DNA from 2 places in the Ensifer canadensis genome. Region 2 is predicted to be linked to the other one. Evidence: predicted binding sites of a transcription regulator. Region 2 holds the regulator's gene; the other holds the start of a gene.
The links. Region 2 encodes HrcA, which represses chaperone genes, less so after heat shock. Its sites were predicted from a motif close to GTTAGCACTCNCNNNNNGNGAGTGCTAAC; they were not measured.
Positions count from the first base shown of each region.

Region 1 (4,209 bases), on a different replicon from region 2:
CCAGGCATCGTGGGGATTTATGGAGGGTTCCTGCCGCTGTTGATGGAGCGCATCGTAAAGGGTGAGATCGATCCCTCCTTCATCATCACCCACCGAGCGTCCTTGGAAAAGGGACCTGACCTCCACAAGACTTTCCGCGACAAGCAGGACGGCTGCATCAAGGTGGTCCTTAAGCCCTAAAGCCAAAGACCATGGCGGTCGCACTTGGCAGAACGCGCAAGAAAGCCTGCGCTAAAGCCACCTCGACCGTGATCGTCGATCGTCCTGTCCCGAGGAACAGTAAGGTTACGGGGAGAAAACACAATCGAGCGGTTCAAACGCGCCGACGTGCTCTAAGCCGAATAACGCCAGTCCCGATAACGCGAGAAGCGTTCATTGATGCCTGCCGAGATGCTGGCATGTTATCGGACGCGGACGAAACGCTCGGACCCAACGCCGGCGGTGATCGTCAACACTCGGCGGTCTAAATCGCCTCGGCTGGAGTCCCAGATCCAGACTCGGGTGTCCTGTTGTCATCCATGAGGTGCGCTCGCACACGAACGCACCTCTGCTTTGATGGTAAGAACCGCCTGGGGCGTGGCACACTCTGGACAGGGCCCGCCGGTCGGGGCGGGCCTTAAGAATTAGAATTCCATCCCAGGACCAGCAGGCACGGCCGGGGCGGGTTCCTTCTTCGGTTTTTCAGCGATCATGGCTTCCGTCGTCACCAGCAGACCCGCGACAGATGCTGCGTCTTGAAGCGCGGTCCGGACGACCTTCGCCGGATCAATGACCCCTTGGGAGTAAAGGTCGCCATATTCACCGGTCTGAGCATTCCAGCCATAGGAGAACTCGCTCTTTTCGAGCAGCTTGCCAACGATCACAGAGCCTTCCGCACCGGCGTTCTCTGCAATTTGGCGGACGGGGGCCTCAATTGCGCGGCGAACGATGTCGACGCCGACCCTCTGGTCCCGGTTGGCTGTCTGCAGGCTATCGAGCGCCTTCACCGCGCGCAGCAGCGCGACGCCGCCACCGGGCAGGATACCTTCCTCAACCGCAGCCCGCGTCGCGTGCAGAGCGTCGTCGACCCGATCCTTCTTTTCCTTCACCTCAACTTCGGTGGAGCCGCCAACGCGGATGACAGCGACGCCGCCGGCAAGCTTGGCAAGGCGTTCCTGCAGTTTTTCCCGATCGTAATCGGAGGTGGTCTCCTCAATTTGCGCCCGGATCTGGGCCACGCGACCGTCAATTTCCGCCTTCGAACCGACACCATCGATAATGGTGGTATTCTCTTTTTCGATCGCCACCTTCTTGGCGCGTCCGAGCATTTCGAGAGTGACGTTCTCGAGCTTGATGCCGACGTCTTCGGAGATGACCGTGCCGCCGGTGAGGATGGCGATGTCTTCCAGCATGGCCTTGCGGCGATCGCCGAAACCGGGTGCCTTGACGGCAGCGATCTTGAGCCCGCCACGCAGTTTGTTCACGACAAGCGTGGCAAGAGCTTCGCCTTCGACGTCCTCAGCAATGATCAGGAGCGGTTTCCCGCCCTGAACGACAGCTTCGAGAACCGGAAGCATCGACTGCAGGTTCGAGAGCTTCTTCTCATGGATGAGGATATAGGGGTCCTCGAACTCAACGCGCATCTTGTCGGCATTGGTAACGAAATATGGGCTGAGATAGCCACGGTCGAACTGCATGCCTTCGACGACTTCAAGCTCGGTTTCCGCTGTCTTGGCTTCCTCGACGGTGATGACGCCCTCGTTCCCGACCTTTTCCATTGCCTCAGCGAGGTACCGGCCGATTTCCTCGTCGCCGTTGGCTGAAATGGTGCCCACCTGAGCGATTTCGGAGTTGTTAGAAATCTTGCGGGCGTTGGTCTTCAGTTCTTTGACGACCGCGTCGACGGCCACGTCGACACCGCGCTTTAGGTCCATCGGGTTCATCCCCGAGGCCACGGCCTTCGCGCCTTCCTTCACGATCGCCTGGGCAAGGACGGTCGCGGTCGTCGTACCGTCCCCAGCGAGATCATTCGTCTTGGATGCCACTTCGCGCAGCATCTGGGCGCCCATGTTCTCGAACTTGTCCTCAAGCTCGATCTCCTTGGCGACCGTAACACCATCCTTGGTAATGCGGGGGGCGCCGAAGGATTTGTCGATCACGACATTGCGACCCTTCGGTCCCAGTGTCACCTTCACGGCATTAGCAAGCAAATCGACCCCGCGCAGCATACGGTCACGGGCATCGGTGTTGAATTTGACTTCTTTCGCGGCCATTTTTCACTCCTTCAATAGGCAGCTTTGTTGACTGACGTGGATCAGGCGGCCTTAATCTGCTCGGCCTGTGGCTCGATGACGCCCAAGACATCGCTTTCCTTCATAATCAGCAGATCCTCGCCGTTGATCTTGATCTCGGTGCCGGACCATTTGCCGAACAAGATGCGATCACCCGCCTGGACATCCAGCGCCTGGATCTGGCCCGCCTCGTTGCGCGCGCCTGAGCCGACGGCGATGACCTCGCCTTCTTGCGGCTTTTCCTTGGCGGTGTCGGGAATGATGATGCCGCCCTTGGTTTTCTCCTCGGAATCGACCCGGCGGACGAGAATGCGATCATGAAGCGGTCGGAACGACATGTTTTCCTCCAATGGACAAACAATGATGTTGGTGTTCCCCCAGTCGGCCTGGATGACCAGTCCGGTCAGGTACAAAACCTCAATCGAGCGTCTTGCGCGAAATGATCTGGTTTGCCGAATTTTCGATTTCAAGAGGAAGACGCAAAAAAATAGCACTCGAGCTCTGTGGCTGCTAAGGCACTGGAAAGGAACAACAAACCTTCGCGCCGCGTTTCGCTTTTTTGCTATAGGCGCAAAGGCACCGCCTTACAAAGTCAAATGGACGGAGGTGAAGCATGCAATTCTCATCAGATCTCGATTGCCAGCTTAACGGTTATGGTCTCACCACTGCGCATATCCTCTATCGCATTCCCGATTTCGAATCCGTCCTGCAGGCCTATGTCTGGCAGGACTACGATTTGGCTCCCGATTTCCCGCAATTGCATAGGTCCCTCGACTTCTGGCAGCCCAATCTTGAAGGTCCGCTGCACTCTGTCCGCTATTCGTATCAGCGTCTGATCGGGCCTAATGAATGGCGGCGCGTCGACGGCGAGTTCAGATTGTATTGAGGCTTCAACGGAATTAGTTACTCCCTGGCCCATGTGCTCTCGAGGATCGATGAGCTTGATCGGGAAACCAGAGATTTACCGCTGGTCTGAAGGCCGAAAATTTTCCCAGCCATCGCTCTTGAATCCGAAATTCGCGAAAACCAGATCAATTGTCGCCAGCCGCTGCGATCAGGGCTGGCTTTGCTGGAAGCCCCGTCTTTCGGCGCTTCCGTACCCATGTTGCTCAAGGAGGATATGGCTATGGCAACATCTTACGACTACGCACCGCTGTTCCGCTCGAGCATCGGCTTCGATCGGATCTTCAATCTTTTGGAAGACGCGCAGCGCGGCCGCTCGATCAGCGACTGGCCGCCCTATGACATCGTCAAGACCGGCGAGGACAGCTACCGGATTTCGATCGCAGTGGCCGGCTTCGCGCAGGACGATCTTGACTTGACCTTTCAGTCCAACCTGCTGACCGTGACCGGCAAGAGGCAGGAACCTTCCACGGACGGCTATCTGCATCGTGGCATTGCCGGCCGCCCGTTTGAACACCGGTTTGAGCTTGCCGACCATGTCAAGGTGACTGGCGCGGATCTGAAGAACGGTCTTCTGTCCATCGATCTCGTTCGAGAAATCCCAGAAGCACTGAAGCCGAGGAAAATCTCCATCCAGAGCGAACCATCTCTGGCGCCATCAACCGCTCCGGCACAAATCAAAGCGGACAAGGCTGCTTGAGAAGCTGTGAGGGGGCGCCGATGCGTCGGCGCCCTATGACACTTCGGGTCAGGAAGGAGAGAGACGATGAAACCCGATATGTTCAAAGAGCCCGTATCCATTCTTGTTGGCCTCGGTTTTCCCGCAGAGGTTCGCAGCGTCCTCGAGGCCTACCGCTATCTCTCCGAGTGTCCGACGTCACTCAGAGACACGGCACATTCTATTGCGTTAAGGGCATGTGGAGCCGCGCTTCGCGGCGAGATAGAAGCAGAGACCGCGCGTGGCTTGTTCGCGGCCTTTGCAGAGAAACACGATGTGCTGACGCCGGACACCAAATCCATCGTTGCGTTTCGCCTG
Region 1 covers NZ_CP083373.1:775,636-779,844, forward strand. The annotation lists partial or broken gene J3R84_RS33440 (glutathione-dependent formaldehyde dehydrogenase) at 7-180, shown strand; gene groL (chaperonin GroEL) at 624-2,252, opposite strand; gene groES (co-chaperone GroES) at 2,294-2,608, opposite strand; gene J3R84_RS33455 (usg protein) at 2,884-3,156, shown strand; gene J3R84_RS33460 (Hsp20 family protein) at 3,397-3,873, shown strand; gene J3R84_RS33465 (DUF982 domain-containing protein) at 3,940-4,209, shown strand, end outside.
Region 1: groES (co-chaperone GroES) is a predicted target of HrcA. The motif match lies at 2,757-2,785, and genes of this name have one in related genera.

Region 2 (4,209 bases):
TAACCCTTCGGCTGAAAGACCGGATCGTAGCCAAAACCCTGGTCGCCGCGCGGCGGCCACACGACATGGCCCTCGACCTCGCCGCGGAAAAGTTCGACATGGCCGTCTGGCCAGGCAAGGCAAAGCACCGAGACGAAACGGGCCGTGCGTTTTTCAGGCGCACTTGCGCCCTTGCCCTGCAGCGCCTTTTCGACCTTTTCCATCGCCATGGCGAAATCGCGGCTGCCGTCTTCGCGTTCGGCCCAGTTGGCGGTGTAGACGCCAGGTGCGCCATCAAGTGCGTCGATCGCCAGGCCGGAATCGTCCGAAAGCGCCGGCAGGCCCGAGGCCTTGGCCGAGGCGAGCGCCTTGATCGTCGCGTTTTCCTCGAAGGTTGTGCCGGTCTCATCCGGTTCGACGAAGTCGAGGTCGGCTGCCGACTTGGCCTCGAAGCCGAGCGGCCCGATCAGGTCGCGGATCTCGCGGATCTTGCCGGCATTGTGGCTGGCGACGATGAGCGTCTTGTCATCCAGTGTGCGCATGATGTGTCGTCTCTTAAAAGATGCGGCGCGAAGGCCGCGGTTCATTCGATGGACCAGAGGCCCGGTTCCGCGCATTCGAGGCTGTTGCCGGCCGGATCGCGGAAGTAGAAGGAGCGCGTGCCGTTCGGCCAGACAACATCGGCTTCGATCGTGACACCCGCCGTTTCCAGCTTGGCCCTCCAGGCGTCGAGTGCCGACGCGGAAACGCGGAAGCACATGTGGCCCTGGCCGGTGGTGCCGTGCGGCGGCACCGGCAGGGCCGCATCCGGCGAAGGCGGTTTGACCGTTTCCGCAGGATTGAAAATCAGCAGAACGCCCGAGCCACAGCGAAAGAACACATGTCGGTTCTCCCGCCGTGTAATCTTCTCCAGCCCCAGCACACCGCTGTAGAAGGCCTCGGCGGCGTCGAGATCCGACGCATAGAGCGCAGTCTCAAGAATGCCATCCAGCGCCGGGGCCATCGTCTCCGTCCTTCTCGTCAGCCGGCGATCGCCTGCTTCTGCAGTGCGACAAGCTCGGCAATGCCGGTCTTTGCCAGTCCGAGCAGGCTTGCGAATTCCGCTTCGCTGAAGGGTTTGCCTTCGGCCGTGCCCTGGATCTCGACAATGCCGCCGGTGCCGGTCATGACGAAATTCGCGTCGGTCTCGGCGGCGGAATCTTCGAGGTAGTCGAGGTCGATGATCGACTGGTTGGCGAAGATGCCACAGGATATGGCGGCGACATGGTCCTTCAGGACCTTCTCGACCTTCACCATGTTGCGGGCTTCCATCCACTTCAGGCAGTCATGCAGCGCCACCCAGGCGCCGGTGATCGAGGCCGTGCGCGTGCCGCCATCAGCCTGGATGACGTCGCAGTCGATCGAGATCTGGCGTTCGCCGAGTGCGGGCAGATCGACGACGGCGCGCAGCGACCGGCCGATCAAGCGCTGGATTTCCTGGGTGCGGCCGCTCTGCTTGCCGCTCGAGGCTTCGCGACGCATGCGCTCGCCGGTGGCGCGCGGCAGCATGCCGTATTCGGCCGTCACCCAACCCTTGCCGCCGTTGCGCAGCCAGGCCGGAACCTTTTCCTCAAGGCTGGCTGTGCACAGCACGTGCGTATCGCCGAATCGCACCAGACAGGAGCCTTCCGCGTGCTTGGAGAAATTGCGCTCGAACGAAACCTTGCGCATTTGGTCGATTTTTCTGCCGGATGGCCGCATCATCAAACTCCTATCGTATCTGGTGAGCCTTCTAGAGCATGGCGCAGCCAAAGGGAACCGGTGGACAGCCGGGGATCGGGGCGATTTTTCCCTTTTGCTATCGGGCGCGGGGATCACTATATTTCCGGCGGCAGGATTGGCCTGCGAACATGGAGCGACATGGTACTGCGCAATCCCGGAGTGACCGATATCGCGGCGGCGCTGGACGAGCGTTCCGGTGAAATCTTCCGTCGCATCGTCGAAACCTATTTGAACAGCGGAGAGCCTCTCGGCTCACGCAACCTTTCGCGGTTGCTGCCGATGTCGCTGTCGCCGGCGTCCGTGCGCAATGTGATGAGCGACCTCGAAGATCTCGGGCTGATCTATTCGCCGCACATCAGCGCCGGCCGCCTGCCGACGCAGACGGGCCTGCGTTTCTTCGTCGACGCCTTCATGCAGGTCGGCAATCTCTCCCCAGAAGATCGTGCTTCGATCGATCGGCACGTGCGGTTGAGCGACCATGCCCAGCCGGTCGATACGCTGCTGGCAGAGGCAAGCCAGATGCTGTCGGGCATGTCGCGCGGCGCCGGCCTCGTGATCACCGCCAAGAACGATCCGGTGCTCAAGCATGTCGAATTCATCCGGCTGGCGCCCACCAAGGCGCTGGCCGTGCTCGTCGGCGAGCATGACCAGGTCGAAAACCGCATCATCGAGCTTCCCGCCGGCGTGACGAGCTCGCAACTGACGGAAGCAGCGAACTTCTTGAATGCCCATCTCGCCGGCCAGACGATCGGCGAGGTGCGCTCGCAGCTCGAAACCGTCAAGCAGACCGTGCGCAGCGAACTCGATGCCCTGTCCCAGGAACTGGTCGAGCGTGGACTGGCGATCTGGTCGGGCAACGAGGGCGATGAAAAGCCGGCACGGCTGATCGTTCGCGGCCGGGCCAACCTGCTCGAGGGCCTGGAGGGAACCGAGGATATCGACCGCCTGCGCATGCTCTTCGACGACCTGGAAAAGAAGGACAGCCTGATCGAGCTGCTTGACCTCGCAGAGAGCGGCCCGGGTGTCAGGATCTTCATCGGTTCGGAGAACAAGTTGTTTTCATTGTCCGGTTCGTCGCTGATCGTTGCGCCCTATCGCGACAGTGAAGATCGCATCGTCGGCGCCGTCGGCGTCATCGGTCCGACGCGGCTCAACTATTCGCGCATCGTGCCGATGGTCGATTATACCGCGCAGTTGATGTCGCGGCTTTCGCGCTGATCAGGCGCTTTTGGCCACAGGCAGCATTGAACCCTTGATTTTTCGGCCCTAAACCTCGATATCGGCATCAAATCCAGTCACTGCGCATTTTACGCCATGCGGCCATCGTTGCGCGCGGGCGTCGGAATGCGGAAGACAAGACAGACGAACACCGGAGAACGTCATGACCGACGAAACAAACAAGCACGGACACGAAGCTGCCGCGACCGACGAGGCAGTCAACGATACGCCCGAGGTTGTGGAAGCGGCGCCGGTTGCCGAGCCCGATCCGCTGGAGCTTGCAAGGGCTGAGAACAACGACCTGCGCGACAAGTATCTAAGGCTCGCCGCCGAAATGGACAACCTGCGCCGCCGCACCGAACGCGACGTCAAGGATGCCAAGTCCTATTCCGTTGCTGGTTTTGCCCGCGACATGCTCGCCGTCTCCGACAATCTGCGCCGTGCGCTCGATGCCATCCCGGCTGAAGCGAAGGAAGCCGGAGAAGCGGGCCTTACTGCCCTCATCGAAGGTGTCGAGATGACCGAGCGCGCCATGCTGTCGGCGCTGGAACGTCACGGCGTGAAGAAGCTTGAGCCGGAAGGCCAGAAGTTCGACCCGAACTTCCACCAGGCAATGTTCGAAATCCCGAACGCCGACGTGCCGAACAACACGGTGCTGCAGGTCGTTCAGGCCGGCTACACCATCGGCGACCGCGTGCTGCGCCCGGCCATGGTCGGCGTATCCAAGGGCGGCCCGAAGGCGGCAGCTACGGAAGGCGACAGCCCGGCGGCCTGAGCTGCGGTCTGATCCATTTCAACGCCGCGCGTCCACTCGGATGCGCGGCGTTTCTTGTTTTCGGCAATCATATCAACCGAACAACTGCCGCAGGTGATCGTTGAGGAAACGGCCCTCCGGGTCGACTTTCGCCCGTAATGCCCGGAAATCGCCGGATCGTGGATAGAGCGCAGTCACGTCCTCCGCGCCGAGGAAATGCAGCTTCCCCCAATGCGGCCGCGAGCCGTATTGGCGCAGGATCGTATCGACGTCTTTGAGATACTCCCAATAGTCCGTGCCCGGCTCGCCCGAGACGGAAAGCGTGATCGAATCCTGCTCGTAGAACGGGCTGATCCAGCCGGTGTCGCCTGCGGTGAAGCGGTATTCGATCGGGTAGATGCAGGTCGGGTGCTTTTCCAGCATCAGCTTGCGCACAGCTTTTACAGCCTCCTTGCCGTGGGCGATGGGCACCGCATATTCAAGTTCGTGGAAGTTCG
Region 2 covers NZ_CP083370.1:9,925-14,133, forward strand. The annotation lists gene rdgB (RdgB/HAM1 family non-canonical purine NTP pyrophosphatase) at 1-521, opposite strand, end outside; gene J3R84_RS00065 (VOC family protein) at 563-982, opposite strand; gene rph (ribonuclease PH) at 1,000-1,719, opposite strand; gene hrcA (heat-inducible transcriptional repressor HrcA) at 1,879-2,958, shown strand; gene grpE (nucleotide exchange factor GrpE) at 3,122-3,733, shown strand; gene J3R84_RS00085 (D-arabinono-1,4-lactone oxidase) at 3,806-4,209, opposite strand, start outside.